Regions from separate parts of the Nocardiopsis sp. L17-MgMaSL7 genome, predicted to be linked through region 3. Evidence: predicted binding sites of a transcription regulator. Region 3 holds the regulator's gene; each other region holds the start of a gene.
What was found. The regulator LexA, encoded in region 3, represses DNA repair genes until DNA is damaged. The targets are predictions, from matches to a motif close to TCGAACANNTGTTCGA.

Region 1 (2,264 bases), on a different contig from region 3:
ACCCGACGGCGGGCGCCGAGTACTTTGCCGGGTTCGTCACCGAGAAGAGCCTGAGCATCGACAACCTCTTCGTGTTCTACCTTCTGATGACCGCGTTCGCGGTCCCGAAGAAGTACCAGCACGAGGTCCTGCTCGTCGGCATCGTCATCGCGATCATCATGCGCGGCTTCTTCATCGTGCTGGGCGCGCAGGTCATCAACGCCTGGAGTGAGGTCTTCTACCTCTTCGGCGTCTTCCTCATCTACACCGGCTACAAGATCGTCCGCGACCACGTCAAGGGCGACGACGAGGAGAAGGACTTCACGCAGACGCCGGTCGTGCGCCTGGTGAAGCGCTTCTGGCCCGTGACGAAGGACTACCACGGCGCCAAGCTCACCGTGAAGCTCGACGGCCGCCGCCACGTGACCCCGATGCTGCTGGTGATCGTCGCGATCGGCGTCATCGACCTCGTCTTCGCCGTCGACTCCATCCCGGCCATCTTCGGCCTCACGCAGGACGCCTACATCGTCTTCACCGCCAACGCCTTCGCCCTGATGGGGCTGCGCCAGCTGTACTTCCTGCTGGCCGGACTGATGGACCGCCTGGCCTACATCAGCTGGGGCCTGTCCGCGATCATGGTGTTCATCGGCGTGAAGATGATCCTGCACGCCCTGCACGAGAACGGTGTGCACGTCGTGGACATCGGCATCGGTACCTCGCTCACCGTCATCCTGGGCATCATGACCGTCACCATCGTCGGCAGCCTGGTCAAGTCCGGTATCGACCAGCGCCGCCGGGCCGAGGTCGAGGGCCAGGGCCGGGACACGGCCGACCGCTCCTGACCCCGGACCACTCCGTCCGCGGACGTTCCCGCGACCCGGTCCCGGGAACTGTGGAAACCAGCATCGTTCGAACGGTTGTTCGTTTATAGTGGTGGTGTCCCGGCGCTCACGCGTCGGGGCGCCACCATTTTCGCGCGGCGGAAGAAACGGCCCCGGGTGATCGTTAGTCTTGTCGAACGGGGAGTCGCCTCACCACTCCCCGACATCTCCTGAGCGGCCCGATTCCGGAGCCGCGGCGGCCCCGAGGGGTCCGCGACCGCCTCAACGCGAAGCCATACACGGGTCCACCGACGTCTCTCCGACGTGGTCCGCGCCTGTGCGTCAGAGCCGAAGGATGTCTCACTCGATGGTCGAACAACTCGTGGTCCGTGGAGCACGGGAGCACAACCTCAAGGACGTGTCGCTGGACCTGCCCCGCGACTCCATGATCGTGTTCACCGGCCTGTCAGGTTCGGGCAAGTCCTCGCTCGCCTTCGACACGATCTTCGCCGAGGGCCAACGCCGCTACGTCGAGTCCCTCTCGGCGTACGCCCGCCAGTTCCTGGGCCAGATGGACAAGCCCGACGTGGACTTCATCGAGGGCCTGTCCCCGGCGGTCTCCATCGACCAGAAGTCGACCAGCCGCAACCCGCGGTCCACGGTGGGCACCATCACCGAGGTCTACGACTACCTGCGCCTGCTCTGGGCCCGCGTGGGCGTTCCGCACTGTCCGGAGTGCCACCGCGAGATCGCCCGGCAGACGCCGCAGCAGATCGTCGACCGGGTCATGGAGATGACCGAGGGTACCCGCTTCCAGGTGCTCGCACCGGTCGTGCGCGGACGCAAGGGCGAGTACATCGAGCTCTTCAAGGACCTCCAGTCCAAGGGCTACACCCGCGCCGTCGTCGACGGCCAGTCGGTCCGGCTGGACGAGGCGCCCAAGCTCGGCCGCTACGACAAGCACGACATCGCCGTGGTCGTGGACCGGCTCAGCGTCAAGCCCGGAGCCAACGGGCGGCTCACCGACTCGGTGGAGACGGCGCTCAAGCTGGCTGGCGGCACCATCGTCCTGGACTTCGTGGACTTGGAGGCCGACGACCCCGAGCGGGAGAAGGTCTTCTCCGAACACCTCTACTGCCCCTACGACGACCTCTCCTTCGAGCAGCTCGAACCGCGCTCCTTCTCCTTCAACGCGCCCTACGGCGCCTGCCCCGACTGCTCCGGTCTGGGCACCCGCATGGAGGTCGACGCGGACCTGCTGGTCCCCGACCCCGAGAGGACCCTGGCCGAGGGCGCCATCGCCCCCTGGTCCGGCGGTCCCAACGGCGGCTACTGGGAGCGGATCCTCAAGGCGCTCGGCGAGGCCGTGGGGTTCGACACCGACACTTCCTGGGAGCGGCTGCCGCGCCGCGCGCGCAAGGCGATCCTGGAGGGCCACGACACCCAGGTGCACGTCAGCTACCG
Region 2 (2,264 bases), on a different contig from region 3:
GGCGGGCGCGGTGTCGGGATGGAGCAGCCGGGCCAGGTGCCGGTACGCGGCGGTGGCGGCCACGGGGACCGCCTCGCCGTCGAGCGGCAGGGGACCGAACAGCGCGGCGGGGTCGGCCGCGAGTCCGAGCTCGCGCAGGGCGGAGTCGAGTCCGCCCTGGGGGTTGTGCTCCACGTTCACCGGTCTCCCTTCCGGGGGTGTGGCTCGACGAGTGCTCACGGGGTCCCGCTCACTGTTGGCGGCCCCGTCTCCTCACTGGGCGCCGCGCAGGAGTGGCGGGTGGAGCAGGGCGGCGCCGCCCGCCCGGTACAGCCGCGCGCGGCGGCCGCCCCCCGCGCCCCCGCGCTCGGCCAGCTCACCGGTGTCCTCCACGAACCCCGGGGTGGCCAGGATCTTGCGGTGGAAGTTGGCGGCGTGCAGGGTCCGCCCCCACACCGCCTCGTACACGCCGCGCAGAGCGGAGATGGTGAACGTGGACGGGAGGAAGGCGGTGGCGAGCGCGGTGTACTCCAGCTTGGAACGGGCGCGTTCGATCGCGTCGGCGAGGACGCGAGCGTGGTCGAAGGCGAGTTCGTGCCGGTCCCTGCCACCGTCGCCGTGTCCGAGGGCGGTCCACGGGACCCACGCGGCCTCGGCCGTGTCGCGGCCGGTGTGCGGGTCGGGCAGGTCGGGGGCCAGCACCATGTACGCCACCGACACCACCCGCATCCGCGGGTCCCGCGCGATCGCCCCGTAGGTGCCGAGCTGCTCCAGGTGCAGCTCGGCGGGCAGGGGGGTCTTCTCCGTGAGCACGCGCAGGGCGGCGTCCGGCAGGTCGCGGTCGGCCGGGGCGTCCGGTCCGTCCTGGGCCCGGACGAAGCCGCCGGGCAGAGCCCACCGGCCTCGCTGCGGCTGCCGGGTGCGTCGGCCGAGCAGGACGTGGGGGACTCCGTCGCGGATGGTCGTGGCCACCACGTCGACGGTGACGGCGACGGGCGCGAACGCGTTCGGGTCGTAGCCGGCGAGGTACCTGCGCTCGTCGGCCGCGTCGTAGCGACCCGCTCCGCGCGGGTCCCCGGTCGGCCCGTCGATCCCCTCGGACACTGCTTCCCCCTTGTTGTTCTCAAGCTGAGTTTTTCTCGATGTGAGTTCAACCTAGCACCGCTCGGTCCGCCCGTCCACCCCTGGGTCCGCCCGTCCACCCCTCGGGGGCGACACGCCGCGCCTGGCGGCCGATCCCGTCGGCGCCCGCCGCTAGCATGGTGCGAACGGACGTTCGAGAACACGGCCGTGGGCGACGAGAAAAGGACAGGGTGGGGACGTGCGCGTGCTGGGGATCGACCCGGGGCTGACCCGCTGCGGGGTCGGGGCCGTCGAGGGCGCCATCGGCCGCCCCCTGCGCCTGCTGGCCGCCGACGCCATCCGCACCAGCCCCGACACCCCGCTCCCGCAGCGCCTGGTGGAGGTCGAACGCGGCATCGAGGAATGGCTCGACAAGTACGAGCCGGACGCCGTCGCCGTCGAACGCGTCTTCGCCCAGCACAACCTCAGCACCGTCATGGGAACCGCCCAGGCCAGCGGCATCGCCCTGGTCTGCGCCGCCCGGCGCGGACTCCCCGTGGCCACCCACACCCCCAGCGAGGCCAAGGCCGCCATCACCGGCAACGGTCGCGCCGACAAGAAGCAGGTCGGTGGCATGGTGGCGCGTATCCTCGGACTCGACGGGCCGCCGAAACCGGCCGACGCCGCGGACGCCGTGGCCCTGGCCATCTGCCACATCTGGCGCGGCGGGGCCCAGGCCCGGGTCGCCCAGGCCCAACAGGACTTCGCCCGCAAGGTGGAACTGGCCCGACGCGCACGCGGCCGCTAGCCCCCGGCAGAGCGGCGGCGTGCGCGTCAGGCAGCACCACAGCCCCCAAGGAAGGAGACGGGCACCCCTCCCGGTGTCCACACGAGATGATCGCGTTCCTCACCGGCCGGGTGGCCGCACGCGGCGCGGCCAGCGCCGTGATCGACGTCGGCGGGGTCGGTATGACCGTCCAGTGCACTCCCTCCGCCCTCTCCCGGCTTCACGTGGGGGAGGAGGGCACCGTGGCCACCAGCCTCGTCGTCCGCGAGGACTCCCTCACCCTCTTCGGGTTCGCCGACGACGACGAGCGGAACCTGTTCGAACAGGTCCAGACCGCCTCCGGCATCGGCCCCCGCATCGCCCTGGCCATGCTCGCCGTGCACAGCCCCGACAGCCTCCGCCAGGCGGTGGCCACCGAGGACACCACCGCCCTGAC
Region 3 (2,264 bases):
CGGATCTGCTCGGACACCTGGCGGTCGATGAGATCCAGCATGCGGGTGCCCGGCGGAGCGGCCAGCACCAGTGCGGGTTCGGCGTCGAGGAGTTCGTGGGCGCGCAGCGCGAACAGGGCGCCCTCACTGTGGCCGAGGATGACCGTGCGCTCGGGGTCCACCTCGGGCTGGGAGACCAGCTCCGTGTAGGCGGCGGCCATCTGCCGGTCGAAGACGAGGGGGTCGACCGGCTGGTCGAGAGCCTCCTCCTCGGCCGCGCTCATGTCGGCCGGATCGGCGCTGCCGAACTTGTCGTAGCGCAGCGAAGCGGCGCCCGCACCGCTCAGCACCCGGGCGAGGTTCAGGTTGGTGTTGGCGTCCGGTCGCGCGGCGCCGTTGCCGTCCCGGTCGGTGGGGCCGCTGCCGGAGACGATGAGCACCCCCGGGACGGAGCCCTCGCCGGCGCCGGAGGGAGCGGTGAAGGTGCCGGGCACGGTGAAACCGCCACCCTCGAAGGAGACCTCGCGCTCCTGCCCGGCGGCACCCGGTAGCGCGGGGCCGTCACCGTCGCTGGGCGTACACGCGGAGACCAGCAGGGCCCCGGCGACCAGGGCCGCGGCCAGGGCAGTGCGCGGTCGGCTCGGGGAAGGGGACACGGGGGCGGAGGCAGGTGTCGACACGCCCTCAGCGTATCGGCACGCCCACCACCCCCGGCTCCGGGACCTGGGCTCAGACCCGGCGCATGACCGTGACGACCTTGCCGAGGATGGTGGCCTCGTCACCCTGGATGGGCTCGTAGGCGTCGTTGCGCGGCATCAGCCACACGTGCCCGTCCGGCTCCCGCCGCAGCACCTTGACGGTGGCCTCGTCGTCCAGCATCGCCGCGACGATGTCACCGTTCTCGGCGGTCTGCTGCTGACGGACCACCACCAGGTCGCCGTCGGTGATCGCGGCGTCGATCATGGAGTCGCCGACCACGGTGAGCATGAACAGGCGGCCCTCGCCGACCAGCTGACGCGGCAGCGCCAGGACGTCCTCCACGGCCTCCTCGGCCAGGATCGGGCCACCGGCCGCGATCCGGCCGACCAGCGGCACCGAGGCCGCCCTGGTGGAGTCGGCGGTGAGCTCCTCCTGGGTGAGGGTCTGGGAGGCCTCACGGCCCGGGGTGCGCAGCTCCACGGCGCGCGGCCGGTTCTGGTCCCGGTGCAGGTAACCCTTGCGCTGGAGCACCTTGAGCTGGTGCGCCACGCTGGAGGGGCTGGACAGGCCGACCGTGTCGCCGATCTCCCGGATGGACGGCGGGTAACCCCGTTCCCGGACGTACCGCTGGATGCAGTTGAGGACACTCTGCTGACGTGCGGTGAGCTTGGGGGTGTCGGACCCGGGCGGGCCCGGGTCCACGGGCGAAAGAACGGTGGTGGGTCCGGAGCCGACGGCTCCGGGGTTCTCCTCCGGCACGGCCGGGCCTCCTCGGTGTTCGGTTCGGTCAGGGCCTGTGTGTGGCCGGATCGGCCACGCGGACCGGACGGCGAAGCCGGTGTGAAATCAAGGTCAACTTTAGTCGTTGCACACGGTGATATCAAACAAGCGTTCGAGAACGTGTGGACGAGGGCGCGCACGGATTTCGCATTGTGTTTTCGCGTCCCGATTTCCGGTGGCCCGGACTTATGTGTGTACACGCTCGCCGTGGCCGTTGTCCGTGGAATGCGCGCTCCGGTATGGGGTTCGTCTCGCCGTGCCCCGCCGCCACTCCGTGCTGACAGGAGAGGGGGGAATTCGGTCGGCGCCGAGGCGTGGCGGGCGTCGAGCCGCGCGCCCGCGCCCCCTTATCCTTGGATTCGTCTCCCGGAGCCGCGCATCCCCGTTTCCACCTCCTCGAACCCCGTTCCTTGGCCGCCCCTGTTCCGGGTTTGGGGACACGCCGTCGGCAGGGTTGCGGGTGTCCGCCCCAACGCCTAGGTTCGACCACAACATCTGGTGTTGACATGGGGGCTGTGGTCAATAAGTTGTGGTTAAGTAGACCTCCAGGGTTGTTGGTCGGGTACAGGAAAGCCAGGTGAACCGGGATGCACTGTCCGTTCTGCCGTCATCCGGACACCAGGGTGATCGACAGCAGGTCCACCGACGACGGCGCGGCCATCCGGCGCCGCAGGACCTGCCCCGTCTGCGAGCGGCGCTTCACCACCCAGGAGACCGTCCTGCTGATGGTGGCCAAGCGGTCCGGGGTCACCGAACCCTTCAGCCGCACCAAGATCATCGCCGGGGTACGCCGCGCCTGCCAGGGC

Region 1: a site for LexA is predicted at 889-904, ahead of uvrA (excinuclease ABC subunit UvrA). Genes of this name have one in related genera too.
Region 2: a site for LexA is predicted at 1,244-1,259, ahead of ruvC (crossover junction endodeoxyribonuclease RuvC). Genes of this name have one in related genera too.

Annotation. Positions count from the first base shown of each region.
Region 1 is NZ_QGTF01000015.1:105,190-107,453, reverse strand. Features, by position in the region: gene BDW27_RS23025 (TerC family protein) at 1-821, shown strand, start outside; gene uvrA (excinuclease ABC subunit UvrA) at 1,168-2,264, shown strand, end outside.
Region 2 is NZ_QGTF01000001.1:51,960-54,223, reverse strand. Features, by position in the region: gene BDW27_RS00260 (hypothetical protein) at 1-180, opposite strand, end outside; gene BDW27_RS00255 (NUDIX hydrolase) at 253-1,071, opposite strand; gene ruvC (crossover junction endodeoxyribonuclease RuvC) at 1,301-1,849, shown strand; gene ruvA (Holliday junction branch migration protein RuvA) at 1,936-2,264, shown strand, end outside.
Region 3 is NZ_QGTF01000002.1:404,147-406,410, reverse strand. Features, by position in the region: gene BDW27_RS04445 (S9 family peptidase) at 1-659, opposite strand, end outside; gene lexA (transcriptional repressor LexA) at 709-1,437, opposite strand; gene nrdR (transcriptional regulator NrdR) at 2,046-2,264, shown strand, end outside.